3 regions of the Granulibacter bethesdensis genome follow, and region 3 is predicted to be linked to each of the others. Evidence: riboswitches for the same ligand, from Rfam matches in the RefSeq annotation. Region 3 holds a riboswitch; each other region holds the start of a gene.
What was found. Region 3 has a riboswitch for cobalamin ahead of GbCGDNIH6_RS05355 (TonB-dependent receptor). Riboswitches for the same ligand answer to the same signal wherever they lie in the genome.
Positions count from the first base shown of each region.

Region 1: another riboswitch for cobalamin. It lies ahead of metE (5-methyltetrahydropteroyltriglutamate--homocysteine S-methyltransferase); the one in region 3 lies ahead of GbCGDNIH6_RS05355 (TonB-dependent receptor).
Region 2: another riboswitch for cobalamin. It lies ahead of GbCGDNIH6_RS11845 (CbtB domain-containing protein); the one in region 3 lies ahead of GbCGDNIH6_RS05355 (TonB-dependent receptor).

Region 1 is NZ_CP018192.1:908,398-919,163, forward strand. Features, by position in the region: gene GbCGDNIH6_RS04075 (glutamine synthetase family protein) at 1-890, shown strand, start outside; gene metE (5-methyltetrahydropteroyltriglutamate--homocysteine S-methyltransferase) at 933-3,236, opposite strand; cobalamin riboswitch at 3,351-3,564, opposite strand; gene GbCGDNIH6_RS04085 (DUF1826 domain-containing protein) at 3,706-4,416, shown strand; gene GbCGDNIH6_RS04090 (L-lactate permease) at 4,403-6,013, opposite strand; gene GbCGDNIH6_RS04095 (aldo/keto reductase) at 6,173-7,012, opposite strand; gene GbCGDNIH6_RS04100 (BaiN/RdsA family NAD(P)/FAD-dependent oxidoreductase) at 7,041-8,270, opposite strand; gene GbCGDNIH6_RS04105 (hypothetical protein) at 8,351-8,707, shown strand; gene GbCGDNIH6_RS04110 (2-dehydropantoate 2-reductase) at 8,765-9,760, opposite strand; gene GbCGDNIH6_RS04115 (acyl--CoA ligase) at 9,881-10,766, opposite strand, start outside.
Region 2 is NZ_CP018192.1:2,621,242-2,632,007, forward strand. Features, by position in the region: gene GbCGDNIH6_RS11835 (malate synthase G) at 1-1,486, shown strand, start outside; gene GbCGDNIH6_RS11840 (histidine phosphatase family protein) at 1,499-2,095, opposite strand; adenosylcobalamin (AdoCbl) riboswitch at 2,168-2,258, shown strand; gene GbCGDNIH6_RS11845 (CbtB domain-containing protein) at 2,321-2,542, shown strand; gene GbCGDNIH6_RS11850 (CbtA family protein) at 2,564-3,325, shown strand; gene GbCGDNIH6_RS11855 (lysine N(6)-hydroxylase/L-ornithine N(5)-oxygenase family protein) at 3,335-4,660, opposite strand; gene GbCGDNIH6_RS11860 (IucA/IucC family protein) at 4,660-6,537, opposite strand; gene GbCGDNIH6_RS11865 (GNAT family N-acetyltransferase) at 6,534-7,580, opposite strand; gene GbCGDNIH6_RS11870 (IucA/IucC family protein) at 7,577-9,469, opposite strand; gene GbCGDNIH6_RS11875 (MFS transporter) at 9,516-10,766, shown strand, end outside.
Region 3 is NZ_CP018192.1:1,170,509-1,181,274, reverse strand. Features, by position in the region: gene fumC (class II fumarate hydratase) at 1-28, shown strand, start outside; gene GbCGDNIH6_RS05390 (metal-dependent hydrolase family protein) at 215-1,675, shown strand; gene GbCGDNIH6_RS05385 (HdeD family acid-resistance protein) at 1,693-2,274, opposite strand; gene GbCGDNIH6_RS05380 (hypothetical protein) at 2,517-2,855, shown strand; gene GbCGDNIH6_RS05375 (hypothetical protein) at 2,888-3,118, shown strand; gene dcd (dCTP deaminase) at 3,156-3,710, shown strand; gene murA (UDP-N-acetylglucosamine 1-carboxyvinyltransferase) at 3,791-5,053, shown strand; gene GbCGDNIH6_RS05360 (methyltransferase domain-containing protein) at 5,108-5,947, shown strand; cobalamin riboswitch at 5,999-6,235, shown strand; gene GbCGDNIH6_RS05355 (TonB-dependent receptor) at 6,270-8,492, shown strand; gene GbCGDNIH6_RS05350 (glutathione peroxidase) at 8,497-8,976, opposite strand; gene hisG (ATP phosphoribosyltransferase) at 9,216-9,872, shown strand; gene hisD (histidinol dehydrogenase) at 9,886-10,766, shown strand, end outside.

The DNA.
Region 1 (10,766 bases), 260 kb from region 3:
ATGCGCTGGTTCAGGCAGGTCGGTTTGATGCCCTGACTCCGTACGGCTGTGGGGCGGTCAATTATGATCTTCATCGTGACAGGGGTTTTCCTGATCTTGCTGCGGCCTTGATGGCGCGGCTTGATATGTTGGGCATCCGTGTGGCCAGCATTGTCAGCGAATATGGGCAGGGCATTTACGAGATCGCGCTTGGTGCTGAAACGCCATTGCTGGCGGCAGATAATGCCATGCGCATGAAATCGGTGCTGCGTCAGCTCTGTGCAGAGAATGGATTGCTGGTGACGTTTATGGCGCGCTCCCGTCCGCCGGGGTCTGAGAGCGGATGCGGTCTGCATCATCATCAAAGCCTGTGGCGGGATGGGCAGAATGTATTTGCGGATGGAAGAAATCTGTCCGCACTGGGCTGCTCTTATCTGGCGGGATTGCTGTCCGGCATGCGGGATGCGCATTTGCTGTTCCGCCCGACAATCAATGCTTATCGACGCATGGATCGGGAGGCATGGTCACCTGATCGAGCCGATTGGGGCATCGAAAACCGCATGAGCGCTGTGCGTGTCATCCCCGGAGCCACGTCCGGGAGGATGAGGCTGGAGCACCGCGTACCGGGTGCCGACGTCAATCCGTATCTGACGATCGCCGCCATGCTGGCTGCCGGGCTGGATGGCATCCAGAACGCGGCCGTATTGTCTGATGATGTGGGTGATCTGCCGGGTACGATCAAAGAATCTTTGGCTGCATGGGAAGAATCAGAGCGTGCACCACGCTGGTTTGGAAATGCATTCTGCACGCATATGGCGGCAAGGGGGTATGCGGAAGCAAGAGCCTTCGAGCAGTGGCTGATGGCACATGTGACGGGATTTGAATACCAGCGTTATTTCCATAGCGTATAAGCGAGAAAGCGGACGATCATGATTTGATCGCCCGCTTTTATTTTATTTCGCCGGCTGCGTAAGAGTATTACGGAGCGCCTGTGCGGCAGAAACCATATTAACCAATGCCGGCCTGACCTCTTTCCAATGGCGGGTTTTCAGTCCGCAATCCGGATTGACCCATATCTGTTCCGGCAAGAGATGTTTCAGAGCCTTTTGCAGGAGCTCTGTGATTTCAGTGACACTTGGAATACGGGGGGAGTGGATATCATAGACACCCGGCCCGATTTCGTTTGGATAGCGAAAATCCGTGAATACATCGAGCAGCTCCATTTTAGAGCGCGATGTTTCAATAGAGATGACATCGGCATCCATCGCGGCAATAGCATCGATGATATCGTTGAATTCAGAGTAGCACATATGGGTATGGATCTGGGTCGTGTTTCGGACACTGCTTGATGACAGGCGGAAGCAGGAAACAGCCCAGCCCAGATAATGTTGCCAGTCGGAGGTTTTGAGCGGCAATCCTTCACGAAAAGCGGGTTCGTCAATCTGGATGATTTTGATTCCTGCTGCTTCCAGATCAGAAACCTCATCACGAAGCGCCAGAGCAATTTGCTGGCAGACCTTTTCGCGAGGAATGTCGTCACGCACGAACGACCATTGCAGCATTGTCACCGGTCCTGTCAGCATGCCTTTGACGGGCCGCTCTGTCAGAGACTGCGCGTAGCAGGCCCAGTCAACCGTCATGGCATGGGGACGGGAGACATCGCCGAAGATGATCGGCGGCCGCACATAGCGCGATCCATAGCTCTGGACCCAGCCATGTGCCGTGAAGGCATAGCCGCTCAGTTGCTCGCCGAAATACTGTACCATGTCATTACGTTCGAATTCTCCATGGACCAGTACATCAATACCGGCCTCCTCCTGCCACCGAATGGCCTGTTCGGTTTCCTGACGCAGAAAAGCGGCATATTCCTCGCTACTGATACGCTGTTTCGCGTGATCGGCCCGTGCCTTACGCACAGCATCCGTTTGTGGAAAGGAACCGATTGTTGTCGTTGGGAGCAGGTTGAGTTTCAGTGCTGCGCGCTGTTCCTGCACCCGTGTAGAGAATGGAACCTGCCGTTTCGCCATTTCAGGCGAGATGGACGCAATCCGGCTCCGAACAGATTCATTATGCACCTTTCTGGAGGATCTGCGATGTGATGCCGCATCTGATGATGCTGCAAGAGCATGGGAAACGACATCACGCCCATTTGCCAGAGCCAGACCGAGCGTCGTCAATTCCTCCATTTTCTGCACGGAGAAAGCAAGCCATTGTCTGACTTCTGAATCAAGACCGGCTTCAGCCTGTAAATCAACTGGCACATGCAGCATTGAGCAGGATGTTGCAATCTGTACCCGATCCTTGCCCAGTTTTGCCACCACGGGTTCCAGTTGATTGAGCTTTGCCGCCAGATCAGTGCGCCAGATATTCCTTCCATCGATAACGCCTAATGAAAGCACCTGATGTAAATGCATTGCCGACAGCACATGATCAAGCTGTTCCGGTGCGCGCACCAGATCGAGATGCAGACCGGCGACGGGGAGTGTACGAACCGTGTCCAACATATCGACAATGCTGCCGAAATAGGTGGTGAGCATGATGTTGAGGGATGGCAGCGCCTGCTGCAGCGTATAATACGCATGACGCAATGCTGCTTTCGTAACGGTGTCCAGATCAAGCACGAGGCATGGTTCATCCATCTGAACCCATTCTGCGCCAGCATTGTGAAGCTGTGACAGAATCTCGATATAAACGGGAAGCAGTCTGTCGATCAGCGAAATCGGATCGAAATTGCCGTCCCTGCTTTTACTGAGAGTCAGAAACGTAACCGGTCCCAGCAGCACCGGGCGTGTTTCCAGACCGAGTGCTCTGGCCTCCAGATACTCATCGAGTGGTTTGGAGGAACTCAGTGCAAATCGCTGATCACGATGCAGTTCCGGTACCATGAAATGATAGTTGGTGTCAAACCATTTGGTCATTTCAAGCGCGGGGACAGAAGCATTTCCACGCGCCATGGCAAAGTAAGTGTCGAGTGAGACCTTGCCGCCGGTCCATCCATAATGCTCGGGGATTGCTCCGACCATCACGGTGGTATCGAGCACATGATCGTAAAGCGAAAAATCGTTCGACGGTATTATGGTTATGCCCAGACCATATTGTCTGGCCCAGTTTGCCGCCCGTAAAGCGGCGGCGGTTTTTTGAAGCGCATCGGCATCGGATGCGCCTGACCAGTAGGATTCCAGCGCAGTTTTCAGTTCACGGCGCGGACCGATCCGCGGCACGCCGAGCGTACTGACTGGCAGAGAAGAAAAAGACATCGGCTTACACTCCAGAAAATGGAAGCAAAGGCCGAGCGGACGCATGCAAGGTTACCCGTGATCACGGATTGGAAAACGGGCGTGCAGGCGCACCACCGGGACACCCCGCCCAGGGACGACTATGGTGTCGTGGCAGGTCTCCTGGCTCACGGGTCATCGCCTGCGATCCTGTCTTCCCGAGGCGGAAGCCTCAGTGACGTCGGTGGATGCAGGCTCGCCGCTTACAGTTGCGGGGGCAGCTCCGGCTTTGCTGATGCGCACCGGATTCCCTCTTGGCTCCGGCGTTCGTCTTTGACGGACCCGCAGAACCACGACCAGGCATGCATAGGAAAAAGAATCTCATCAGTCAATGCGGATATAAATATGTCTTTATGTAAATTTTAGCAGCACACCAGATTGATGGTTTTATTGTTATGTTATAACATAACGATCTTGTTTTCCGGCTTCGCGGCTGGTGTGAGGGTTTGCCATGACGAGTTTGTGCCTTTCTTCCGCGTCTCTCGCCCGCCCGCGTTTCCTTTGTGATGAGCCAGCGCCGGACATCAGCCCGTTCTGTGAGAAAACAGCGCATCGCATCGTGGCTGCCGCGTTAAAGAATGGGGCGGCTGGTTTTTTCCCTCGCCAACTGGATGATGTGGTGGCGCACGCGCTGGAATATGCGCCTGATCGCAGCCTGCCGGAAATGCGTGTGCTTGGGCCTTCGTCAGGAATGGCAGCTGCGGTGGAGGAGGTCTGCCGGGATGCAGCTTTCGGTCCGGACTGGCTAAGGGTCTGGCTGGCGCAGGATATACTGGCGCTGGGGCGTCTGTTTCAGGCCATCACCGGGGCCAAGGAACTGCTGGTACGGCTGGAAGCCATTCACACTGATGCTTGCCGCCGCTTTCATGCGGATCATGTCCATCATCGCCTGATCTGTACGTACCGTGGTCCGGGCACACAGTGGATTCACCCGGATATGGCAACAGAATGGGAGCAGGGGAAGGCATGGCCTGTTTCTGCTATTCGTCAGGTACAGACTGGTACTGTGATCATCATGCGGGGCCGCCGGGCGGAAACGGCGCAGAAACCAGCCTTGCTGCATCGGTCTCCGCCTGTCGCGGGCAGCGGCATCACAAGGCTGTTTCTCGCCATTGATGATGCCACTGACCATGACAACGGTGATGATATTATTCCGGAATGATCCAGGGGGTCACATACTGCATGACGACAACGATAATGCCGAGCACCAGTGTCAGGATGATGCTGTGCCAGAAGGTGCGGGCCAGGACCGCGCCTTCCTGACCTTTCAGATTGGTGGTGGCAACGCCGGTGGCGATATTCTGTGGGGAGATCATCTTCCCCATAACGCCTCCGGAAGAATTAGTCGCGGCAAACAGTACAGGATTCAGATGCAGCTGATTGGCGGCCACGACCTGTAAATTCCCGAACAGCGCATTTCCGGATGTATCGCTTCCGGACAAAAACACGGCAATCCAGCCGAGAAAGGCGGAGAGGATAGGAAAAGCCGGTCCTACCGACGCAACGGCCAGACCAAGTGTATAGGTCATGCCTGAGTAATTCATCAGATAGGCAAGGCCGATGATCAGCGAGACGGTCAGAATGGCGATGCGTGTCTGCCGCCATGTTGCAATCATGGCATCGAGGAAGCCGCGCGGTCCGATGCCAACCATGAGCGAGGTCAGGATGGCGGCCAGCAGAATGGCCGTACCACTGGCCAGTGGCTGAAACACCCAGCTGGCTGCATAAGGTTTGCCATACAGGGTTATAAATACGGCATGATCCAGTCCTGGCCAGGGGATTTTATGTGCCCCGATCTCAAAGATGCGTAATGACGTCCAGATGATCACTACGGCGGAGACGGTGAGCCACGGCAGCCAACCCTGCCATGATGGTATCGGTGCGCGATCGGATTGCGCTTTTGCGGCGGTCTGGCTGCGATCAATACGGAAAGCAGGATCAGGTTCAGGCTGCCATATCCGCAGGAAGCCGATCGTAGCGGCAAGGGCGGACAAAGATGAAAGAACGTCGGTCAATTTGTAGTCGATGAAGTTGGAAGAAACGAATTGTCCCAGTGCAAAGCTGCTGCCTGATACAAACAAAACCGGCCAGAGCGCACGAACCGAGCGCAGGCCACCATAAACGACCATCACATAGAAAGGCAGCAGCAGGGCCAGCAGTGGCAGCTGCCGCCCGACCATGGAAGCCAGCACGGTGTCAGGCAGGCTGGTGACTTGCCCCAATACCGTCACCGGTGCCCCCAGCGCACCGAAAGCGACGGGTGCGGTGTTGAAGATCAGGGTGTAGGTCAGGGCTTCGATTGGCGGAAAGCCGACCAGCACCAGCAAGGCGCTGGTAATGGCGATGGGGGTGCCGAAACCGGAAACGCCTTCCATCAGTGCTCCGAAGCAGAAACCGATAACGATCAGAACTACCCGCCGATCATCCGGCAGATGGTCGATCACCCAGTCGCGGAATGCGTCGAAGCGTCGTGATTGAACAGCGACATTATAGAGTACAAGCGCGTTGAACACGATCCACATCACCGGCCACAGCGCGAATGTCATTCCGGCGGCGATGCTGTTGAACGCGATGCCAGGTGGGCATTGCCAGATCAGAACGGCGCAGAGCAGCCCAACGACCAATCCGGCAAGGGAGGCCTGCCAGGCTGGCCGCCGCACGACGCCGAGCAGGATAAGAACAGTGGCGATGGGAAGGATCGCCACCAGAAAAGACAATGGCAGGCTGTCCGAAACGGGCCTGAGAATTTGCTGAAACATGCTAAGGAATTGTCCAGTCCTGTGCTGAAGGATGGGCTTCAGTGGATGGGTTGCGTGTGGAGCGGCACGGGAAAAAATCGAATGTCCGTATCATGGTATTTCTGGCAGAGGACAAGGCTATTCAGCCTCCACAAGAAAAGAATTGGGACGGAGACTGGTTCAGTGTGCTGTATCCGGGTCAGCGCCGGTCCGGCAATCTGTGCGTAAGGCATCGATTGCCTGCATGTCGGTGGCATCCAGACTGAAATCGAACAGAGCGATATTGTCTTTTATGCGTGATGGCGTAGCTGATTTCGGGATGAGCGCGCTGCCATTCTGAAGATGCCATCGCAATACGATCTGTGCGGGACTACGTTGATGTCTGGCGGCAATAGCCGCAAGCTTTTCGTCATGCAGCATGCTTCCGCGCGCCAAAGGACTCCATGCCTGCGTCACGATGCCTAATGAGGCATGAAAGGCCCGCAAGGCGGGTTGAGGCAGGGCCGGATGTAACTCCACCTGATTGAGACAGGGTATCACGCCCGTTTCATCAATCAGGCGGCGCAGATGTGCGGGCTGAAAGTTGGCAACGCCAATCGACCTTACCCTGCTTTCTTTCTGTAAGCGTATCAACGCCCGCCATGTGTCTACATAGCGATCACGCGCAGGCACAGGCCAATGGATCAGATAGAGATCCAGATATTCAAGCCCCAGTCTTTCCATACTGAGATCAAAAGCATGCAGGGTCTGATCATAGCCCTGATCGTCATTCCAGAGCTTGGTAGTGATGAACAGTTTGCTGCGAGGAACGGAGGCGGAAGCAATGGCAGCTCCTGTCTGCTCCTCATTGCCATAGAAAGAAGCAGTATCAATCAGCCGGTATCCGGCTTCAATAGCGGTATGAATAGCCGGTTCGACCTGATGGCCGGTGATTTTGTAGACGCCCAGCCCGATCTGGGGAATGGCGTGCCCATCATTCAGGGACAGCAGCGGAACGTGCGATGCAGCGATGGAGGCCATGCGGAAGTCTCCTTTCTGACAGTTTTTTTCAAAGCGATGACTGTTTTTCAAGCCAGTGAGCCATACCGGCGGCGGCAGCTCGGCCGGTGGCAAAGCATGCCTGAAGCAGATATCCGCCGGTTGGAGCTTCCCAGTCCAGCATTTCACCCGCCACGAACAGGCCGGGTCGGCTGCGGATCATGAAGTGCTCATCCACAGCTTCCCATCGGACACCACCAGCGGTGGAGATAGCACGTTCCAGAGGCTGTACCCCCGTCAGACGCAGGGGCAGGGACTTGATCAGAGCTGCAAGGGGTCCCGGATCGGTTGGGGGAGAGACCGTGCTTTCCCTCAACAAATGGCTTGCGGCAGAGGACAGGGCCAGGGCTTTGCGCAAGGTGTTTGAGAGAGATTCCCTGCGGCGGGCGCGTGCGAGTTTTGCAGCCATGATGTCTTCCGCCATATCCGGGCGCAGATCGAGGCAGAGATCGGCATGGCCATTCCGTTCGATCAGGTCGCGCAGGCGGGCGGAAAGAGCGTAAATCGGGCCGCCTTCCAGTCCGTAAGCGGTGATGATCAGGTCGCCTCGCGCAGTCTGATCGGGTTCTCCGGCAATGGACAGGGCGATGTTTTTGAGAGCCGTTCCTTCATGCCGGCTGATGAAAAACGGTGTCCATGGCCTGGAAAATCCGCAATTCGCAGGTTTCAGCGGTGCGACCGGCAGCCCGGCTTTTGTCAGAGGCGTCACCCAGTCACCATTGCTGCCCAGCCGGGGCCAGGAGGCTCCGCCAAGGCCCAGCAGGGTGGCTGCAACAGGAGGTGGCTGAAGAGTGCTGCCATCCGGGCCGCTCATCAGGAGGGAACCATCCGGCCGCCATCCATGCCATTCATGTCTGGTATGGATGGTGACATCCTGTGCGGTCAGCCGCTCCAGCCAGGCACGGAGCAGGGGAGAGGCTTTCATCGCCCGTGGAAAAACTCGCCCGCTGCTGCCTGTGAACAGGGATTGGCCCAGCCCCTCGGCCCAGTGACGCAGGGCATCGGGTGGAAAAGCACGGAGCGCTGCTTCCAGTGACGGGCGCGCGGAGCCATAGCGTGTCAGGAAATCGGTCAGCGGTTCGGAATGGGTCAGATTGAGGCCGCCGCGTCCGGCCATGAGAAAGCGGCGTGCGGGGGACGGCATTTTCTCATAGACATGGACCGTATGTCCGAGGGCAGAAAGATGCTCGGCGGCGAATAATCCGGCTGGCCCAGCACCAATGATCGCGATACCGCTCATCGGAGGGCAGGCCGTAGCAGACAAGAGCGCAGGATAGGATTCGTGCAGGACATGACGGGGTGATGATAGCGGCTTTCCAGATGCTCGTCTTGACGGGGACGCTCGGAATTGTGGCCGCATGGATGCTGGCGCGTCCTGCCTCCTCTATGGTGCTGCGCGCACTGCCTGCCTGCATGCATGCCATAGCCGGGATGTGCAGTCTGTTTCTGCTGTGGTGTGGACGGAATGAGCCGGTGAGGGGAGCCGCATTTGGCGTGGCTCAATTCGGTAGCATGGCATTTTGGCTGATTGCAGCGGCCTTTATGATCGGCATGGGAATGCTCGTTTTCCGCTCTATCGGGCGCAGGCCTCCCGTTCTTTTGGCCGGGCTGCATGCGATGCTGGCGATGGGGGGCGTGCTGATGCTGGCCGCTTATGTTGCCTTTCCGGGGCCGTGAAACAGAAAAAGGGGGCTGACTGCCCCCTTTTCCGTTACCGGTTGGATTCTGTTTGACTCAGGCGGCAGACTGCGGGTCTTCGTAGCAGCCGGACTGGCGGGCGCGTTCCCGTACCAGAGCCAGCACCAGCTCGCAGGACGGCATCGGTGTTCCGGTGACGTGACCCAGTTCCACCACCGCACCCAGCAGCGCGTCGATTTCCATCGGTCGGCCACGTTCCAGATCCTGCAACATGGACGTCTTGTGCACGCCGACCTCGGCCGCACCATCGATGCGCTTTTCCAGATCGATGCCGAAGCGCACGCCGAGCTTTTCAGCCACGATCTGAGCCTCCCCCATCATGCCCCGGCAGGTCTGGCGCAGGTCGGGACGGGTGGTGATGATGTCGAGCGTGGCGCCGGTCAGTGCGCTGATCGGGTTGAAGCAGAGATTGCCCCACAGCTTGACCCAGATTTCGTCACGAATGCGCGGACGCACCGGCGCTTTCAGACCGGCGGCAATCATGGCCTTGCTCAGCGCATCAATACGCGGAGAACGGCTGCCATCGGGCTCGCCGAGTGAGAAGCGATCGCCATAAGTGTGTTCAATAACCCCCGGCTCCACCACTTCGGAGGCCGGATAGACCACGCAGCCAATCGCCTGGCTGGGGGGGATGATGTCCCACAATTTTCCACCCGGATCGACGCTTTCCACCCGACGGTTGGCGTGCTCGCCCTCCAGCCCGTAGAAATACCAGTAGGGCACGCCGTTGATGCCGGTCACGAGTGCGCTGTCTGGTCCCATCATCTGCGCGATGGAGGATGCGGCGCTGGGCAGTGAATGCGCCTTCAGCGTCACGAATACGTAATCCTGAATTCCGGCCTCCGCCGCACTGCCGACGGCGCGCACGGCGACGGTGTCACGCTCACCATCGCGGATCAGGGTCAGCCCATTCTGTTGCAGGGCGGCAAGCTGCGGCCCGCGTGCCACGAGGGTTACATCCACTCCGGCTTTCGCAAGCTTGAAGCCGAGCAATCCACCGATGGCACCGGCGCCGAAAATGGCGACTTTCATCGTCTCGATCCTTGCGTATGACGGCCTTCCATAGCGGGCCGTGTTCATCATGGCGGGTCAGGGGACGCAGGAGGAAAACCATCTGCGCCGCCTTGTTTGATGCGTTGGAAAAGACGGCGATTACGCCGTCAGCCCCAGTTTTTCCGCCAGACCGATGCGTTGCAGCTTGCCGGTGGCACCCTTTGGAATTTCCGTCAGGAACACAATCTTGCGCGGCACCTTGAAGGCGGCCAGACGCTGGCTGAGATAATCACGAATCTGATGCTCGTCGGCTGTCTGACCCTCATGCAGCACAATGGCGAGGCCGGCTTCTTCCCCCAGCTTGTCATGCGGAATGGCGAAGGTCAGGCATTGCTGCACCGCCGGGTGTTCCATCACGACGTTATCGACTTCAAGCGGGCTGAACTTCTCACCGCCACGATTGATGATTTCCTTGATGCGACCGGTCAGCCACAGATACCCAGCCTGGTCGATCTTGCCCTGATCGCCGGTACGGAACCAGCCATCATGGAAACCTTTCAGATTGGCATCCGGGTTGTTCTCATAGCCTGCTGTCACGTTACGGCCGCGGATCACGACCTCCCCCAACTGGTTCGGGCCGAGGATGGTACCATCATCATCCATGATTGCGACTTCGGGACCGGCAGCAATGCCGACACTACCGGCATAATGCGGGCGCGGGGGCAACGGATTGGAGCACATCTGATGCGCGGCTTCCGTCATGCCGTAGGCTTCCAGCACCGGTACGGAGAATGCATCCTCCAGATCCTTCATTACCTGCGGCGGCAGGGAGGAGGAGGAGGAACGGATAAAGCGCAGTCGGCTCTTGGCGATGGTGTCCTTATTGCGTCCGGCCAGACCCAGAATGGCCTGATGCATGGTCGGAACCGCCGTGTACCAGCTCGGGTTTGCTTCAGTAAACCAGGAGAAGAACTTGAATGCGTTGAAGCCCGGGGTTGCCACCACGGATGCGCCAGCCGCGAGGGAGGAGAGGGTGGCAGCGATC
Region 2 (10,766 bases), 1.2 Mb from region 3:
GCTGGTCCGGCACGGACTGCATCTGGAAATCCTGTTCGATCGCGACCATCGCGTCGGTCGCAATGATAAAGCCGGTATTGCCGATCTGATTCTTGAATCCGCCCTGTCCACCATCATGGATGCGGAAGACTCCGTCGCCGCGGTGGATGCGGAGGACAAGGTCGAAGTCTATCGCAACTGGCTGGGTCTGATGCGCGGCGACCTGACCATCCGGTTCGAGAAAAACGGTGCCTCGGTCGAACGTAGCCTGCATCAGGATCGGGTTTACACCACGCCTGATGGCAGCGGCAGCCTGACGCTGCCCGGTCGATCCCTGCTGCTGATCCGCAATGTCGGTCATCACATGATGACCGATGCGGTTATGCTGGACGGGGCAGAGGTGCCGGAGACCATTCTGGACGCATTCATCACCAGCCTGATCGGACTGCATGATCTGCGCGGCCGGCCCGGCAGGCGCATCACCAACAGCCGAACCGGCAGCCTGTATATCGTGAAGCCGAAAATGCATGGGCCGGATGAGGTAGCCTGGGCAGGGCGTCTGTTCAGCGCGGTAGAAGATGCGCTGAATCTGCCCCGCAACACCATCAAAATGGGCATCATGGATGAGGAGCGCCGGACCAGCCTCAATCTGGCGCATTGCATCGAGGCAGTCCGCAGCCGGGTGTTCTTTATTAATACGGGCTTCCTGGACCGCACCGGAGATGAAATCCACACCAGCATGGAAGCCGGTCCCATGCTGCGCAAGAACGATATGAAGCAGACGGCCTGGTTCGTGGCCTATGAGAATGGCAACGTGGATACCGGGCTGGCCTGTGGCCTGCCCGGCCATGCCCAGATCGGCAAAGGTATGTGGGCGGCACCCGACAACATGGCGGCGATGCTGGCCGAGAAAATCGACCATCAGCGCGCCGGGGCCAGTACCGCCTGGGTCCCTTCCCCCACGGCAGCCACGCTGCATGCGCTGCATTATCATCAGATCGACGTGGCCCAACGGCAAGCGACCATTGCCAGAGAAGGCGCCCGCACCTCCCTGCACGCTCTGCTGACCCTGCCATTGCTGGAGGAGGCGGGGAAACTCACGGCTCAGGAAATCAGGGATGAGCTGGACAATAATGTTCAGGGTATTCTGGGCTATGTCGTCCGCTGGGTAGATCAGGGGATTGGCTGCTCCAAAGTGCCAAACATCTACAATGTCGGCTTGATGGAGGACCGCGCCACGCTGCGCATTTCCGCACAGCACATCGCCAATTGGCTGCGTCATCGTGTCGTGAGCCGGGAACAGGTCGAAGAAACACTGCGCCGCATGGCCGTAGTGGTGGATGGGCAGAATGCGGGCGATCCCGCCTATCGACCCATCGCACCCGCCTTCGATGGACCCGCCTTTCTGGCGGCATGCGATCTGATCTTCAAGGGCACCGAGCAGCCAAATGGCTATACCGAGTTCGTGCTGCATCTTCGGCGTCGAGAGGCCAAAGCCCGGGCCTGAACAGCGCTCCGATCATTCCGGTTCATGATGAGCCGGGATGATCCCGCGTAACTGCCAGCGTCCACCCCCCGCATTCATCTCAACGCGGGAGAGGGGTGCAATGTCGATCCTCCAGAATGCATCAACGGGCGCACCCAGCGCATGGATGACAGCAGCCCGCATCACGGCGGGATGCGTCACCGCCATGACATACCCACCTGAATGCTCAGCCACGCCATTCAGCCAGTCGGATACACGGCGAAGCAGGGCAGAGACCGACTCCCCACCATGCGGCGCCGCATCAGGGTCTTTGATCCATGACTGCACCGCCTCCTTCATGGTCTGTGCGCAATCGGCCAGAGTTCTGCCGCGCCACGTGCCGTACTCCAGATCCGCCAGCGCTGCTGTTATCTCCATCTGCTCAGCCCGTTCAGGCAGGCGCAAAACCTCTGCCGTCTGCTGCACCCTTAATTCGGGGGAGAGAAACAGCTGCCCCATTCTGGCAGGCAGGGAGGGATTCCATATGGCCAGACGCTGCCTCTCCCGCTCTTCGATCGGCTCGTCGCCTGGAAAGCGTGCCTGACGCGTGGCGTCGGTCGCAGCATGACACAGCAGGATCAGACGAAGCATCCCAGCCTTCTCCCCTTCGCAAAATACGCTTTGCATTGACAGGAAAGGTCGGGATTTTCTACGGTTCGTCCACTGCAAACATATGGAAGCCGGTGTAAATCCGGTGCGGTCGCGCCACTGTAATCAGCCTGAGAGGGCTGAAAGTCAGACCCTGTTTTTGCAGACTCTATCCATTTCACCTGCCGTTTCATCGGGGCGCGCTTCCCCGTCAGGAGTTTCCACCCAATGTCTGCCATTTATTCGACCCTTCCCCGTCCGACCGCCACCCCACTGCCTCGTCCGGTTCCGCTGCGGGATATTCTGCCCTGGACGCTGTTCGGGATGGTCATGTTGCTGGCACTGTATTTCGTTGGCATTGAGGAAGGGGCCACCTCCCTGATTTCCGGCATGTATGTCCATGAATTCGTGCATGACGGCCGGCATCTGCTCGGCTTTCCCTGCCACTGACGCCATTATTCTGACCGTATCATGATCCGGACATTGTTGATCCGGGGCATGCTTGCCGGGTTTCTGGCAGGCATTGCCGCGTTCGGGTTCGCACATCTGTATGGGGAACCGCAGGTGGACCGCGCCATCGCTTTTGAAGCTGCCGCCGAACACGCAGCCCATCACACTCATCATGCCTCCGGCGGGACAGCGGAGGAAGCAGAGGCCGAACCTGAACTGGTATCCCGTACCACGCAGGCCGGGCTGGGGCTGCTGACCGGTGTAACCGTGTACGGGGCTGCTTTCGGTGGTCTGTTCAGCCTCGTATTTGCCGCCATGCTGGGCCGCCTGCCACTTGGTCCCCGTGGCCTGTCCGCCTTGCTGGCAGGATGCGGATTTATCGCCATCTGCCTCGTACCGGGGCTGGTCTATCCACCCAATCCCCCTGCCGTGGGACAGGCTGATACCATCACCGAACGCACCACCCTGTATTTCGAAATGCTGCTGATCTCCCTGTCAGCCATGACGCTGGCCTTCGTGATCCGGCAGCTTTTTGCAACACGCTGGGGAGGATGGAACAGCACGCTGGCCGGGGCCGGTTTCGCTCTGTCAGCCCTGCTTCTCATCGGGCGTGTCATGCCGGTTATCAATGAAGTGCCGGTGACATTTCCTGCTGATCTGCTCTGGCATTTCCGGATCGCTGCCTTCGGCACACAGGCCGTGCTATGGGCGGTGATCGGTATCGGCTTCGGCTGGGTTGCAGAGCAGCAGATACAACTGTCAGCCCGCCCCACAAACCGCTAACCCAGCCCTTTATTCAGCCGCGAGACGGGAGGTCTCATCCTCCCTCTCCACCCCCCAATCCACCAATGGCTCCGGATCCTCCAGATCGAAATGCGGCCGGCCGAGCAGGCTGTTGATGATTGTCCCCGCCCGCCATGCCATCAGACTGAGCTGAGGTTCGGCAATCCCATGGCTGTGGCGCCCTGCATTCTGGACAAAGATGCGGGCAGAAGCGGGACCATCCCAGACAGCCGAAAAATCGGGCCGCAATGTGTACCGCCCTTCTTCATCCAGTTTGAGACGCTTCTGGAGCAATCCGAAACAGGCTGGCACGGCTGCCTTGTATCCGGTTGCACAGATGACCGTATCCCCGGTGACCTTATCCATCTGACCATCGAGGTGATGACGCAGATGCAGGGTGATCCCTTCTCCCTGACGCCTTGCAGCCTCCGCCTCCCGATACGGCATCAGCCGCACGAAATCGCGTCGGCCATCAAGGTGGCGGATCTGGTATAGCGCGCGATAGATCTCGTTCAGTGTGGTCGGGGAAGCCCCGTCACTTGCCAGTTTCTGCGCGGCCACATGACGGGCACGCAGATCAGGCGACAGTCCATGGAAGCGCGCGACATAGGACGGCGTAAAATATTCGTTGCTGAAAGCGACTTCATCCAACGATGAGAAATTCATCCGGCGCGTAATCCAGGTAACCTCCCCCACACGGTCTGGCCCCCGACGCAGCAAATCAAGCACGATTTCCGCACCGCTCTGCCCCCCACCGACCACAATGACATGGCGACCCGTGTAATCACGGTCTTTCTCGGCAAAACGGGATGTATGCAGGCACATATCTTCCAGACCAGCCGCCCAGCGCGGCAGATAGGGATGATGCCCGGTTCCGATCAACACATTGCGCGATCTGACTTCTCCATGGCGGTGCGTCAGCACAAAGTGACGGCCATCGAAATCAACCGACTCAACGGGGGTTCCGAAGTGCAGCGATGGAAGCTGTGCTGCAACCCAGCCGAGATAATCATCGAATTCCCGGCGATAGATTCCTTCAAATCCCGCTGTGATGAATTCGTAAAACCGGCGCCGCGCCACCAGATAGGAGGTAAAGCTGAACGGGCTGGTCGGCTGTACGGCACTGACCAGATCCTTCAACCATGATGTCTGCAAGGTGACATCAGGCAGCATCATGCCGGGATGCCAGGCAAAGCGCGGGTTGCGATCAAAAAACTGCGCCTGCACCTCCGGCACGCCATCCAGCAGGGCCGCAACACTCAGATTGAACGGTCCGATCCCGATCGCCGCAAGATCCTGCAACGGAGAGTCAGAAAACTGAAAGCGATCCGTCATCAGGCCATACTCCCTGACTGTAAAGCTGAGTATTGGTGCGGGGCATAATTCCAATCGCCGCGAAGTGACCAGTCATCATAAAGAGGATTATGGAGAGACGTTCCGATTTCAGGTTTCGGCCGTACCGGTGTGTCGCCATACCCGATGGAGAAACGGGCACGGTTGATGCAGATACGCATCATGGTCGGGGCAAAAAGATCAAACATCTCAAAACGTGCCGCCAATTCCGGACAGCCGGCCTGATATCGACGGATGACACGGGCGAGACCCTGATAAAAAGCCTGCTCAGGATATCCATCATGCATCAGCAAAGCATCTGACAGGAACCGAAGAACACTGACAAAATGGCCCGTCTGGAGATGATGAATCAGATGCTCGGCCGGACGCCGGCCAACCTGATCAGCCAATCCTTCCGGCAGAGTCTCATGCTCCGGCAAGGCAGGAGTGACGAGATCGAAATCCCCCTGCAAATCCTTCAACGCCACGCCACAGGGCACCCAGTCTTTCAACAACAGCGTGACATTCTGTCCATGGGCGATAAACCCGGCGCCATAGCGGCACATCAGATGATAAAGCGGGACCACGACAGAAGAAAACAACCTCTCAAGCCAGATGTCGCACGGCATGGAAGAACGGCGGATACAGGCCGAGATCAGCGGCACACCATCCCCGCCACTCACCTGCAATGCCCCCAACATGATGGCTCGCTCATCCCCGGCCAGTGATGGCTCAGCACGCTGCCGCCATACGGCGCCCAGTAATTCATGAAAACGGTAGGGAGCCTGAGCAATTTTTCCATATACAATTTGCGGCACTGCATAACCAGCCATATCCCGAAGGATCAGGACCTTCGTATTATGGAAAACAGAATCTTTGGCGACACATTCACTCAGCCATGATGACAGGCCAACACCGGTCAGAATGCCTTTACCAGGCAGGCCACGCCATGCAGACGTATTGAGAATGGTTACCGGCAGTTTGATATCATGCGCCGCCGCTCTTTCGGCATTGGCCAGCGTCCGTAGCGATTGTTGTGGTCGATAAAGATCACCCCTTTCACCCAGTGGTACAATCCTGCCTGATGCAATATCAGCTGCAAAATGCGTCTGGATATAATTCTGCCACTGCCATGGATGCACCGGGATCAGACGATGACTGATTCTGTCAAATCCACGCTCGAACAGAATACGATCAATCTCCCGCAGATCATCAACACGCAGCATTTCCGACAAAAGATCATCTTCGCTGATATCACGCGTCATACCACCAAGGCAGGCTTCACGCGCCACAGCAATCCAGTGCAGGCGGAACACAGGATCATATTCAGGGGCATAGGCGCGCTGATCTTCCAATCCCCAGCCAACCCTGCCTTTCGAGGCCGGCGCTTTGGGATGCCCATCGAGCCTTGCCTGCAAACGATCATTGTCGAGATCAAGCATAGCCGTCGCAGACAGACCATCCCGCCTTCTCAGCAGTTCCATATCGGTTTGCAGTGTGGCGTACAGCTCCTGCAGATACATTGCCAATGTCGCATCACTCATACCCAGTGCAGATTGTGCATCCACAAAAAACTGTGCAGCATCATGGGCCTGACTTTCATCGCCGTTTTCAATCCTGATGATACTATCAGGATCGATCGTCAGCTGCCCCCAGATGCGCAGCTCCGCTTCACACCGGTAACGCACGTCACCAAAGCGGAATATCCATAGTCCGCCGGCTTCTTCCTCGGGATGAAATGCTTCCTCATAGGCCAGTTCAGACAGGGACTTGGCAAGACAGGTCAGATTGACGCGTCGCCACAGGGAAGCATGCAAGGAGGCATGGCGGAGAGCATCCTGACGATCACGCATCACGTTGAATTCATTTGATACAATCATCTAATGCACTCCCTGAAAAAGTGATCACGTGTGCAGGTAATCAGCATCGAACGTTTGTGCGGAAAATCGAACTCGTATTCCAGCTTGTAACCGGATTCCTCACAGAGACGCAGCATATTGCTATGAGCGGCACTCGGTTCCCCAACGACCTTTCGTGTTCGGCAATCATCCAAAAACAGGCAATGCGTGATCGCACGGAACCATGCCAGCGTACGGTCGCGACCAAGATGGCGTTTTTCTCCAACCAGCACATGCCAGCCACGATCATAATCATCGGCATCGTAATGCGGGCCGAGCCTGTCTTCCTTACCCCAATAGATCTCGAAATAGGTCGATGGCTCACCATCCAGTTCACCGATCACGGAGAATGCATGCGGATCAGCATCCATACGACGCAGATAGGCTTCATGCTTTTCAATCGGGCCGGCTTCATCCCAGAATTTTGCCACACGCGGCTGGTTCTGCCACATATGGAACAGTTCGAGATCACGGCCGATATCCAGTGCACGCAAGGTTAATTCATGCCCGGTTATGGCATCACGCCGTCGATAGAACACACCTTTCGGAGCAGGCGGACGTAACGGATGATCACGCCCATCCGCGAGCGCACGACGCAGAAGCGGCTGACGATGCGCAGGTGGACCGGCCTGCCAGAAATCCCGGTGCTGACGATGCCCCTGCCGGTACAGCAAAGCTGTGTTATCCCGTATCTCATGCACCGGGAATGATGCATCGGCAGGATCAGAAACCGATTCAAGAGAAACTGAAAAACAATCAGCCCCTTCTGAAAAAGCATAATCAGCCAGGACATAGATCAGAAAATTTCTGTCCCTTTCCGGCATAGACCAATGCAGGCCGATGGCCTTGGCCATTTCCTCCTCAAAATGAAGGTGCGTATGAGCGACGACAGATCCATTAAGCAGTATGCTCAGTTCGCCTCCTCCCATGATCATGACAGAGCGGCCATGTGCATCCCGGAATGTCCAGACCGGGGCCATATCCTTAACCGGTAGCGCGACCGGATGCTCCAGAACACCACTCATGACTGCACCAGCGGATTTGGAACGGATACATAACTGGCAAGAGGGCTGGCAGTATCTGCGTTTTCGTTGACATCCCTCAGGTATGTCATCACATTGCCTTTCATCCAGATCGACGGACAATCCAGCAGGTAGCGAATCACAGATGGATCACGCAGCCCATCATCGCTCATGGATTGAAGTCTTTGCCGTAAAATGCGTAGAAGTGCCTGTTCCTGTGCGACTCTATCGAGCACAAGTGTATCAAGAACGCCGAATACGGAATTACCGATCAGATAATACCCGATCAGTTGCGGCCCCAATGCGGCATCGATGATATTATCTGTCCATCGTCCCAACTCTGGAACGTAAGTTCGTAGAGTCTCGATCATATCGGTTGCAATGGCCGTGCCCTGGCAATCACGGAACCAGGCCTGTTCGGGCCAGCCATTCCGCAGACCAAGCACGACATTCTGCTGATGGGCACTCATCATCACACCATGACGGGCATGGAGATACAGTACCGGCTCCATCAGAATAGCGAGGAAACGGCGAAACCATTCCTCCGCAACATCGGACTGGCTGCGTTTATCGCGTGTAGCGATCATGCGGATGATATGGCCCAGTCTGCTGGGAGCATTTCTGTCGAACAGATCATCCTGACAAAGCGTCGCAAGCATCGCAACATGACGACCACCTGCATGTACGCCCTTTGCTTTATCGGCGAAAGGATTATCCCTGAATACAACGGAACTTTCGACCATAACCTTCCCATCAAGCCCTCTCAGGGACAAATGAGCTGGTTCTTCGATCACTGAAAAACCCTGATAGCGGGTAAAGACATCCCGACCGACCGGGCCACGCAACAGACGCGCCAGATGCAGGCCGCGATCAAGCTCACGCGGCAAAATTGTACGAATCGAATTGGTAATCCGCATCGATAGCGAGAACTTTATCATTAATGGAGACTGCGCACTCCATAGACTGCGCAGGGATGCAGTTGCACGGAATTGTGGCCCCATGACACCCAGATCGCGCAGCCGATCCTCCATGCGCAGACTGGCAAGTTCGGGCAGGCACAAAAGTTGACCGGCTTGCCAGGGATGAACCGGTAACAAGGTCCAGCCTTCCGGGACGGCATGCAGTGCTTCCTGACCGGCATCGGTCGATGCAAGCATCTCTTTCAGCAGTGACTGTATGTCGGCCACGTGAACACTGTCGCCAATTACGTGATCCGGATGGACTGCGAACCAACGTAACGCGAAGCTGTTGCCATGATCAGGCCCATACGCCGCATCTTCACTTTCAGAGAGGCCTTCACGGAATTTGGGTGCGGGATGAAACGGATGACCCAGGATCAACCCCTGTTCCGCCGTGATAAAATCAGGCATACTGTCTGCCTGATCATGTGTTCTATATTGATGACTGAGCAAGGCGGCTGAGACACGTTCGGCGCTGTCCATCACGCGCTTTCGGAAAGTCATCCTGGTCGGCAGGGATGCCGTCTGTGCAAAGGCCGTGTGATCCAGGAGAAGATCCAGCAGCAAACGCATATCCACCGATCGGATGGCACCATGACGCCTCAGCAAAGGCGGCCCCGCAAATCTGAAACGCCCGGTTTCAGTGGACGCGGCAAGCGGCAGCAGCAACTCCCCTTCCTGCAACAGCAGGGGAACTGAAATCGCACCTGCCGGACAATGCACATATGCACCACATCGTGATGCAGCTTCCTGCGGATCGAGCTTTTTCCAGCCGCGCCATTCACGCAGCACACCGTTCAGCAATGTCGTCGTTGCCATTCCGGCCTCAAAGGAACGACGTTCAATGCATGCTGACGTATCGCGGGTTTCCATGGCTTCCAGCACAGGCGTTTCCCTTTCTGTTGCATATCGTGCCGCTTTGCGGAGAATCACCTTGCGGCATATTGCAATTGATATTCATTCCTAATTTAATGCTGAAATGCAACCCCGGAACCCCTCCCTCTCTGCGGGCATCAGCCCTGCTGATCCAACATCACCCGATGTTATCACTTTGTCGTGCGCAGATCGTTTCGGCTTTGCTTCGCTTGTCTGCTGTGTAGGGCTGACACAATCATCACTGATTGCATTTTTGCCGATTTTATCGATCAAAACAGGATTATCTGTTCTGTCACTTGGTATTGTTACCAGTTGTGGAATGCTGGCCATGCTTGGTGGTGCGCCTCTGGCGGGATGGCTGAGCGATCGGGCAGGTCGACGACAGACTTTGATGGCCTGCCTTGCCATTTTCTGCGTAGCCCAGCTTTTTCTGGCGGCCATTGTATCGGCTGCGATGAACGGGACTTTATCCCCTTCGCTCTGTCTCGGACTGTTGATGATATGCCGCCTGTTACATGGCATCGCGACAGGCGGCCTGCTTCCAGTGGCACAGGCATGGGTCGCCGATCTGACCGGAATTCAAGGTCGTATGGCTGGGCTTGCAGCCATCAGTGCCGGGTTCAGTGCCGGTCGGCTGGCGGGTCCGCTGCTGGTCTCGGCCACTTTACCGCTGGGGGCTACAATGCCGCTCTGGGTCATGGCGCTGCTGCCCCTGCCGCTCGGCAGCATCCTGTTACGCCGCCCGCCCCCGGAAAGCTGTCATAGGAACATCCGGCCCCGATCAGGGGCTGCATGCTGGCGCAATCCGGCGATTCTGCGGTTGCTGATATTGGCCGCCATCGTCAACATTGCTTTTGGTGCCTTGCATTTCGTGCTTGGCCCCTTGTTCCAGCAAAGGCTGGGCTGGACCGCACAGATGGCAGGAATCAGGCTGGGCTGGATCACCGCCCTGATGGCAGCCCTGATGCTGGCAAACCAGATGAGCATCATTCCGCGGCTGACCGCATGGCCACGGCACACTCTGGCGGTCGGCATAGCCGTGATCTGGCTATCCGCACTCTGTCTGACCTGCGGGCAGGGCATGTGGAGTCTTGGGGCCGGTGTCTGTCTGCTCGGGCAAGGGCTGGCCTTATCGGGTCCGGCCTGCACGGCCCTGGTCAGCATTGCTGCCGGAGGAAGACAGGGGGCCGCCTCCGGGCTGTTATCCTCCGTTCTGACGCTGGGGTATGCTGCGGGAGCCACGTTGGGCGGTTTTCTGTTCACCTGGGGGGATGCATGGCCCGCTATGACCGCACTGGTGATCCTGCCGCTGATCCTGCCGTTTTTCCCGCTTCCGGAATCATGGACAAAGCGG
Region 3 (10,766 bases):
GGTCGGTGAAGGCGTCGCAGGCGCCTGAAGCTGATATCCTCGATTCGGTCGGGTGCGTGCTGCTGCGCACCCGGTTGAAACAGGGACAACCCCCGACTTTCTGCAGACAATGCGTCTGTCGTTCTGACTATTTGGCGGAGGGGAACTATATGTTCCCCTTTGTTCTAAGGATTGACTGGAGACTCATGCCGACAACTTCAGCCCGGAGATGGCCATGCGTCGATGTGACACTGTCGAACCAGCAGAAACCGGGCCATGTCTTTGTCACAGCCCGGGATTTGCCAGGCTCAATGCGCTGGTTGAAGCGAAGTTCTCCCGCCGCTCTTTTCTGGCCGGTGCATCCGCCATGCTGGGCGGAGCTTCTCTGTACCTGACAGAAGCCTCAGCCGCGATTCCCGCCCCTCCCGCAGCTCCGGTCGTGTTCAGGAATATCCAGCTTTTCGATGGTGTTTCCAAAACGCTACAATCAGGGCGGCAACTTGTCGTCAAAGGTACTCTGATCGACGCGATCGAGCCGAATGGCACGCCCATACCGGACGAGGCCATTCTTATCGACGGTCACGGCGGAACACTGATGCCGGGTCTGATCGACGCACATTGGCACGCCATGATGGCAGCCTTACCCATGAACGAGTTGATGACAGCCGATATCGGCTACATCACTCTGATCGCAGCGGAGGAAGCGCACAGAACCCTGTTGCGAGGCTTCACCAGCATCAGGGATATGGCCGGTCCAAGCTTTGCACTCAAACGGGCCATTGATAGCGGGCTGAATGCAGGCCCTCGGATCTGGCCATCCGGTGCGATGATTTCACAGACCTCCGGCCATGGTGATTTCCGTTTTCCATACGAAATACCATCCCCGCCGGCAGCCCCCCTCTCCCACAGCGAAACGCTGGGCGCCGATATGATCTCTGATGGTGTCGATCAGGTGCTCAAGCGGGTTCGGGAGCAGTTGATGCTCGGTGCCAGTCAGGTCAAACTGGCAGCAGGCGGCGGCGTGACATCACATTATGATCCGCTTGATGTCAGCCAGTATACCGAAGCCGAATTCAGGGCTGCCGTTGCCTGCGCCGAGAACTGGAATACGTATGTAACCGTCCATGCCTACACCTCCCGTGCGATCCAGACCGCGGTGCATAGCGGCGTACGCTGCGTCGAGCATGGTCAGTTGATGGATGAAACAACTGCAAGACTGCTGGCGGAAAAAGATGTCTGGCTCTGCCTGCAGGCTTTCCTCGACAATCAATTTGCCAATCCCCACCCGGAAGGATCAAAAAATCGCGCCAAGCAGCTTGCCATGTTTGCTGGCACGGATCGCGCATATCAACTGGCCCGGCACTATAAAATCAAGACCGCTTGGGGTACAGATATCCTGTTCAATCCGACCATGACCAAAAATCAGGGTGCTATTCTGACCACGCTGTCTCGCTGGTACGACAATGCAGACATTCTGCGCATGGCAACCGGTACTAATGGCACATTGCTGCAATTATGCGGCCCACGCAGCCCTTATCCGGGTAAAATCGGCGTGCTGGAAAAAGGAGCCTATGCCGATCTTCTGCTGGTGGATGGCAATCCGCTTACAGACATTACGCTGATTGCCAATCCAGACAGGAATTTCAAAATTATTATGAAAGACGGTCGTTTTTACAAGAATACGCTCGCGGCATAAACCGTCTCCATTGACCGTCAGCGTGTTCCGGCGCGCAGATTATGGGCCAGACCCAGCATCGCTACACCACCGATCAGCAGATCGATCCCGATCAAAGTGCCCACCAGTGCAATACCGGTTGTTGCACTACTGAAAGCAATCATCAGAGCCAGCACCCAGTCGACAATACCGGAGATAACCAGCCACCACCACCGTCCGGCGTTGATCTGGCGCGCGGTCGTGGCGATCATGATTGAGGATACGCCGTCCATCATAAGCCATGCCGCGATCAGCCAGGACAGGGCTACAGCCATCCCGGCGGGAAACAGCACCACGACCAATCCGACCAGAATCGCAGCCAGTGAGGACAGAAGCCCCCCTGCCAGATGCAGATGAGGACGGCTGGCGAGCGTGCTGATCAGTCCCATCACGCCGATGATGAACAGAAGCCATCCGATCATGCCGGCTGTGAATATCCCAGCCAGAACCGGCACCAGCAAGGCTCCGATGCCGAGAATGAGCAACAGGATACCTTCCAGAGTAAGAATGCCTGAGCCGGCACGCGACAGCCCTGAAAAAACCGGGCCGGAAGAAGGTGAAGGAGGAAAGGAACCGCTCATCGACAGAATGCTCCGGAATGTTTTGTGCAGGATGGCATTAATCCTCCGACAACGGCACAGTTTTATTCTGTATAATTTCCTTTCCTTCTGCATGGCCGAAGCCTGACGTGAAGCGTCATGCCAACACCTGACATATTTTAACAAAATATATTTTTATGGTTTTACGCGCCTTTAATTGGCAACGTAGTTGCCACAGTACTATTTAAGACTCAGACATAGCTCGACACCCCTGGAGGCCCCTCATGGTGGCACATCGTCTTTCCATCGCGCTGGCAGCCCTGACCTTTCTGGCCTGTGGTGTTTCCACAGCGCCTGATGCACAGGCACGCGCAAAACACAGCACATCCATTTCAGCAGATGGAAAAGGGCAAGGGATGAACATTCCCTCCACCCAGCAAAGCCCCGTTACAGATGATGATGAACCGGATTTCAGCATCTTCGGGGTGCCGGTACGCATTTCCTCGCCCGTAGCCAAGCCATATCAGAACACCTCGTTCCAGACTTATCAGGGGAGTGCCATGACATCACAGGATGCCCTGCTCTCCGATACCATCCCGAATATCGACGACTGGACTCCTTGATTTCTGCCAGAACGCTGCGCAAAAAACCCGCTATGACCGAGCGTGAGCATCACCCGGATGACCGTGAAGGCGATTTCGCACGCCCACCCGACCCCTCTGCCAAAAGACGCGCGCGGGAGGCAGAGGCTCTTCGTGCCAACCTTCTGCGCCGCAAGGCCCAGCAACGCGCCCGTCAGGCTGCTTCCCCCTCCCCCATGACTGCTGTAACGGCGGCCAGCGAGACGTCCGAAGAAAGCCCCCTGTTGTCCCCGCCACGCGGGTGAGATAGACCCCGACAATACGTGCGGGGAGTTCATCGCCATGTCCATAATGCCCGATCACTGGATTCGTCAGATGGCGACCGGTCACGGCATGATCGAGCCATTCGTCGAAACGCAGAAGCGGGACGGTGTGATCAGCTACGGCCTGTCCAGCTACGGTTATGATGCCCGCGTAGCCGATGAATTCAAAATCTTCACCAATGTGGATTCAGCAGTCGTTGATCCCAAGGCGTTCAGCCCGGCAAGCTTCGTGGATCGGAAAGGCCCGGTCTGCATCATCCCCCCCAACAGCTTTGCGCTAGCCCACACCGTAGAATATTTCAGAATTCCGCGAGACGTTCTGGTGATCTGTCTGGGTAAATCCACTTATGCACGCTGCGGCATCATCGTGAATGTTACACCGCTGGAGCCGGAATGGGAGGGGCAGGTCACGATTGAGATCAGCAACACCACTCCCCTGCCCGCCCGTATTTACGCAGGCGAAGGCATTTGCCAGTTCCTGTTTCTACGCGGCGACAGCGACTGCGAGACCAGCTATGCCGACAAGGCAGGCAAATATATGGGACAACGGGGCGTCTCCCTGCCCCGTATGTAAGGTGCTCTATTCTCGCACGGCACTCTCATCTGCCATCCCGGCAGGAATAATCGCGTCATGAACGGAGCTGGCTGAAGAATATGGATCGGATCAGGATTCGCGGCGGGCATCCGCTGGCCGGGGAAATTGCTATTGGAGGCGCGAAAAATGCCGCTCTTCCGGTCATGGCCTGCGGTCTGCTGACGGATGACAGGCTGGTCCTGAACAATGTTCCACGCCTTGCCGATATCGGCACCATGAAAGCATTGATCGAGCAACACGGTATCACTGTGGAACGGCTCGATCCGCTGGGGCGCATCCTTTCCCTTGGCGGCCAGATCACCAATACCGAGGCTCCCTACGACATTGTGCGGAAAATGCGCGCCTCGGTGCTGGTACTCGGGCCGTTGCTGGCTCGTTGTGGAGAAGCCCGCGTCTCTCTGCCCGGCGGCTGCGCCATCGGCACACGTCCGGTGGACATGCACCTCAAGGGGCTGGAGCAGATGGGGGCCACCATCACACTGGAAAGCGGCTATATCGACGCCCGGGTTCAGGGCCGCCTGCACGGGGCGGATATCGTGCTGCCGATGCCCTCGGTCGGGGCCACGGAAAACCTGCTGATGGCGGCGAGTCTCGCGGACGGCATCACCACCCTGCGCAATGCCGCACGGGAGCCGGAGATAGAGGATCTCGCCCACTGCCTGATTTCCATGGGTGCCAAAATCGAAGGGATCGGCACCGGAGAATTGCGGATCGAGGGCGTGAAGCACCTGCATGGCGCTGAACACAGTATCATTCCGGACCGGATCGAAACCGGCAGCTATGCCTGCGCTGCGGCCATTACCGGCGGCCGCCTGCTGCTGCGCAATGCCAGGCTGGATCATCTGGGTGCAGTCGCCCGCACTCTGCGGGAGGCCGGGGTCGAGATCGAGGAACAGGACTCCGGCCTGCTGGTCAGCCGCCGCAACGGCCTGCATGGCGTCGATGTGATGACCGAGCCGTATCCCGGCTTTCCGACCGATATGCAGGCCCAGTACATGGTGCTGATGTCGGTGGCGGAAGGTGCCTCCATGGTCACTGAAACGATTTTCGAAAACCGCTTCATGCATGTGCCGGAACTGAACCGGATGGGTGCCCGCATCAACGTCCACGGGGCCTCCGCCATCGTCCGCGGAGTATCCCAACTCTCGGGCGCTCCGGTCATGGCAACCGATCTCCGCGCCTCCCTGTCACTGATCCTCGCCGGGCTGGCCGCGGAGGGGGAAACTATCGTCAACCGCGTCTATCATCTCGACCGCGGGTATGAGAGCGTGGCTGAAAAACTTTCCGCCTGTGGGGCTAATATCGAACGGATCAGCGGGTAGACATCAAGCTAGATTTTCTGATCATGAGCAAATTTTTATTGTTGGTAAGATACCATGCAGATCGAAAAGCTAATCGAGAATATAACGGATCAGTTATATCAAGCAAAATTCGTCACTATACCGGATATTATTTCGGATTGGCTGTCTGAAAGTAGCGGTTTAAGCGGAAAAGACGTTCTTGAGATCGGCTGCGGCGAAGGAACGATGGCACTTGGCATGATGCTTCGCAAAAAAGCCAAGCGCGTTGTCGGAGTTGAAGTCCTTGATGTATTTGAGCAGTGCCTGCCTATGGCACAAGCTCAATTGGGTATCTCGGAGCTACCTTCTGATTTACATCTCTGCAAGATTCTTCCAGGTGCCGATCTGAGCATATATGGAACATTCGATGTCGTGTACAGCTGGTCTGTGTTTGAACACATTGCCCAGGACATTTTTCCTTCCGTCATGCGTTCAGTGTTTAATGTTCTTAAGCCTGGGGGGCATCTGTTCATACAAATTGATCCGCTTTATTACTCGGCACATGGTTCACATTTGACCCCATGGCTTGTTGAGCCATGGTTGCATCTGACACTCCAGTCCGATGAGTTCCGGCGTCGCCTGCTGAATGCACCACATACCTCAGCAAAGGTCAGAAATGAGTGGGCTGTTTACATTCCTCTGGACGCGGATAAAGCAACCGAACGCGCAGCACTCTTGGAAACTTATGAAACTCTTAATCGTCTGACAGCCCCTCAACTACGTAGTATTGCTGAAGCAACAGGTTTCGAGGTGATCCGGGACTATCGCACAACGACCGATCTGGAAGTCCCGCCTCATCTGCTGGAAATTTATCATCGCGATGTTCTGATCACCGATCAGATCGTCATACTTCTGCGCAAGCCAGCCGCTGCCTGACACTCTTTGGGCCAGCGGAATTTTGCTGCTGTCTTTCCCGTAACATTCCGCTAAAGAACCGTTCGCGACGGTCCCGCGCGAGCGGGCGAGAAAGGGAATGCCGTGCGCTGCCTTCGGGTAGCAAGTCGGCAGCTGCCCCCGCAACTGTCAGCGATGAGGTGTTCTCCATGCCCCTCTCCGGTTTCCAGCCGGGATGGGCTGCCACTGGATCGGAATGATCCGGGAAGGCTGGAGCCATACCGCTTTCACATCGCGAGCCAGGAGACCTGCCGTCGTCAATGGATCACAACCATCCGGGCGGGGTGTCCCGGAGATGGGGGACATGATGACGAAAGACCAGTTCCGACGCGCAGAGCGTTCCGGAGCGGCAGGCTACGCGCATGCCGGCCGCAATATCACCAGAACCAGATTGTCCAGCCTGTTGCCGCTTGCTTTTGCAACACCTTGCCTGCTGCCATCGCCTGCGGCTTTTGCGGCGGCGGCGAATGAGGGTGACTCTCTGCCTGCCCTGTCAGTGCAAGGGCAGGCCGTGACGAGTGAAGCCACCGGCACACTCTCCCTGAACCAGACCAACACCACCGGAAGCCGCCTGGGTCTCACGCCCATGGAGACCCCGGCCAGCGTCGATACGCTGGAGGGCGACACGATCCGCACCCGTGGCGATCTGCGCGTCGATGCCGCCGTCAGCCGGGAGGCAGGCATCACCATGATCGGCACACCGGGCAATGGCGGCACCGCGCTGAGCGCTCGCGGTTTCACCGGTCAGGCCGCGGTGATGCAGCTTTTCGACGGCGTCAGGCTCTATCCCGGTGCCGGCACCGTGACCTTTCCCTTCGACACATGGAGCACCGAGCGGCTGGAAGTGCTGCACGGCCCGGCCTCCGTCATCTACGGCGAGGGCGCGGTGGGAGCAGTGGTCAACGTCGTCTCCCGCCAGCCTTTCGAGGGAAAAATCCGCAACGAGGTCGCAGCGCTGGTGGATACCAACCTCACCCGCCGTCTGGCGCTGGATAGTGGTGGATCGCTGAGCCGAACCCTCAGCTACCGGCTGGATATCGCCGGGCAGATGTCCAGCGGCTATGTCCAGCGTGGCAATTCGGACAGTCTGGATCTGAAGGGCGCACTTCGCTACCGGCCCAGTCAGGATTTCACTGTGACGGTCTCTCATGATCACGCCATGCAGGACCCGATGCGGTATTACGGCATTCCGCTGGTGCGTGGATCGCTGGACCGTTCCCTGCGCGACCAGAACTATAACGTCCAGAACAGCATCCTGCATTATGAGGATGACTGGACCAATCTGCATGCCGAATGGACACCAACCGCCAGCCTGACCCTGCGCAACATCGCCTACCGCCTCTCCACAAACCGGCATTGGGTGAATGCGGAGAATTATCGCTATCTGCCTGCCAGCAACATGGTGCAGCGGGATGGTTACCTCGATCTGACGCACCAGCAGGAACAATATGGCGACCGGCTGGATGGCACCTTGCGCCATACGCTGTTCGGTCTCGGCAATACGCTCGGTGCCGGGATGGAGGTAAACTACATCAGTTTCAGCCGGTTCAGTAACGCGCCCTTCGGTGGGCTGTCACAGGTTCCGCTCGACAATATCAATCCCGGTTTCTTTATCAATCTGGCCGGAAACCGGAAGGATATTCAGACCACCACATGGCAGGTCGCTCCGTTTCTGGAAGACAGGCTTCAGATCACGCGCCAGATCTCCATTCTGGCCGGGGTGCGGTTCGATCATCTGGACCTGCATAACGCGATGCCCACCACCGGAAAGCCATTCGATAAAACCTATGATGCTCCGACATGGCGCGTTGGGGTGGTCTATCAACCCGTGCAGACTCTGTCTCTCTACGGACAGTATTCGACCAGCGTTCTGCCCCCCACCAGCACGCTGATCACCACCAACCTCGCCAATTCCGCCTTTGCCCTGTCGCATGGCCGTCAGGGGGAGATCGGGATCAAGCAGGCTCTGGCCGATGGCAGGCTGCAATGGACCCTCGCCGCCTATGACATCACGCGGGATAATCTGCTTTCGGCTGATCCGAATAATCCCGGCATCATCCAACAGATCGGGCAGCAATCCTCGCGTGGGCTGGAGCTGAATGTCAGCGCCTCCATCACCCCCCGCTGGAGCGTCAATGCCAATGGCAGCATTCTTCAGGCGCGGTTTGACGATTTTACGGAAACATCCGGCGGTGTGCCGGTCTCACGCAATGGCAACACGCCACCCAATGTCCCCCTGCAAACCGCCAATCTCTGGACGGAATGGGCATTCGCACCACGCTGGCAGGCCCAGGCCGGACTGCGCTTTGTCGGGAGGGCGTTTGCCGACAACGCCAATGCCAATGCGCGCCCGGCCTATACCGTGGTCGATCTGGGTCTGAACTGGCAGCCGGTCGATCAGTTGAGTCTTGCGGCACGGGTCTCCAATCTGTTCGACACCGCCTATGCCGTCACCACCTATGGCAGCCAGCAATGGATATTGGGGCTGCCGCGCACGATCACATTCGCGGCCAATGTGAAGTTCTGATCCCTCAGAGCAGCCGGGAGACCGCTTTTTCCAACTTTTCCGGCTTGCAGGACGGGGCATAGCGGGCCACTGGCACGCCGTCCCGTCCAATCAGGAATTTGGTGAAATTCCACTTGATGCGCCGTGTCCCAAGCAGGCCACGGCATTGACGGGTCAGATAGTCGAACAGCGGATGGGCATTGGTGCCATTGACCTCCACCCGCGCAAACATCGGGAAACTGACGCCATAGTGCGTATCACAAAAAGCCCTGATCTCCTCACTGCTGCCCGGCTCCTGCGCGCCGAACTGATTGCATGGGAAACCCAGCACCACGAAGCCGGAAGCAGCACAACGCTGGTAGAGCGCTTCCAGCCCCTGATATTGCGGGGTAAAGCCACAACGGCTGGCCGTATTGACGACCAGCGCCACCTGCCCACGCCAGCGCGACAGCGGTACGACCTGTCCATCCAGCATGGTCGCCTCAAAATCATAAAGACTGGTCATTGCTGTCTCCGCCCTGGTTCAGGATGGGATAAACCCGCTCTCTCCATCAGGCCAGAGGCGACCGGATGGCTGTATTGCGCCTGATAGCCCGCAATCAGGTGTCATGCGGCCTTTTCCCGCCGCGTCTGCCGGTGTAGACGGCGCGCATGACCGTTCCGCTGACAGCCGGTGACGCTCCCGGCACCTCTTTCCATTCTCCGGGTACCGCCGTGTCGGCAGGGGGCGGGGATAGCACCGCCATGCTGGATGCACCGCTGGTGCTGGCCCTGCCGAAAGGCCGTATTCTCGCCGAATGCCAGCCTCTGCTGGATAAGGTCGGGATTCATCCCGCGGCCGATTATGCGGATGAAAGCAGCCGCCGCCTGCGCTTTCCGACTCATGATCCGGCATTGGACGTGGTGCGGGTACGTCCATTCGATGTAGCCACTTTCGTCGCCTTCGGTGGTGCGCAAATTGGCATTTGCGGTGCCGATGTGCTGATGGAATTCGACTATCCGGAAATCTACGCGCCACTCGATCTGAAAATCGGTGCCTGCCGCATCAGCGTGGCAGAGCCGGTGGCAACAGCCGGGCAGGACAATCCGAGCACATGGTCGCGGGTGCGGGTTGCCTCCAAATACCCCAACATTGCACGCAGACATTTTGCCGCCAGCGGTGTGCAGGCCGAAATCGTTCACCTGAATGGTGCGATGGAACTGGCCCCGAGCCTGGGCCTGTCGCGGGTGATTGTGGATCTGGTCCAGACCGGCTCCACCCTGAAAGCCAATGGGTTGGTGGAAACGCAGGTCATCGCCGATGTCACCAGTCGGTTGATCGTCAACCGCACCGCCCTGAAAACCCGCCCGGAGGCAATCGGCAACTGGATTGCCCGCTTCCGTGCCGCCCTGAACGCCTGAGCGGAGAGCCAGAATGCAGCGTTTTGATACGCGCGCCACGGATTTCGAGGCCCGTTTTGCAGCGTTTCTGAATTCTCCCCGTGAAAGCGGCGCCACCGTCGATCAGACAGTGGCCGCAATTCTGGCCGATGTCGCCACACGCGGTGACGAAGCCGTGCTGGACTACACAGCCCGTTTCGACCGCCTTACCCTGACAGTAGAGACAATGCGGGTGCAGGAGGCGGAAATAGACACCGCCATTGCCCGCGTCCCCTCCGACCAGACCGAAGCTCTGTCACTGGCGGCAAAGCGCATCGAGCGGTTTCATCGCGCCCAGATGCCGCGCGATCTGCTGCTGGATGATGAGGATGGCATCACGCTCGGCATGCGCTGGAACGCGCTGGATGCGGTCGGGCTGTATGTGCCGGGTGGCAAGGCGGCCTATCCGTCCTCCGTGCTGATGAATGCAATCCCGGCTCGCGTGGCAGGGGTGGAGCGCATCGCGATGTGCGTTCCCGCGCCGGACGGGGTGCTGAATCCTCTGGTGCTGGCGGCGGCACGCCTGTCCGGTGTCTCTGAAATCTACCGGGTCGGCGGCGCTCAGGCGGTGGGAGCCTTCGCTTATGGTACCGCTACGATCGGGCGGGTGGATCGCGTGGTCGGTCCCGGCAATGCGTATGTTGCCGAAGCCAAGCGGCAGGTATTCGGCCGGGTGGGAATCGACAGCATCGCCGGTCCATCAGAAGTCGTGGTGCTGGCCGATGCGGCCCAGTCTCCGCGCCGGGTTGCTGTCGATCTGCTGGCACAAGCCGAGCATGACGAAGCTGCGCAATCCATTCTGATCACCATCGACCCGGCCTTTGCCGACGCCGTGGCGGCAGCGGTGGAACAGGAAATTCCCTCCCTGCCCCGCGC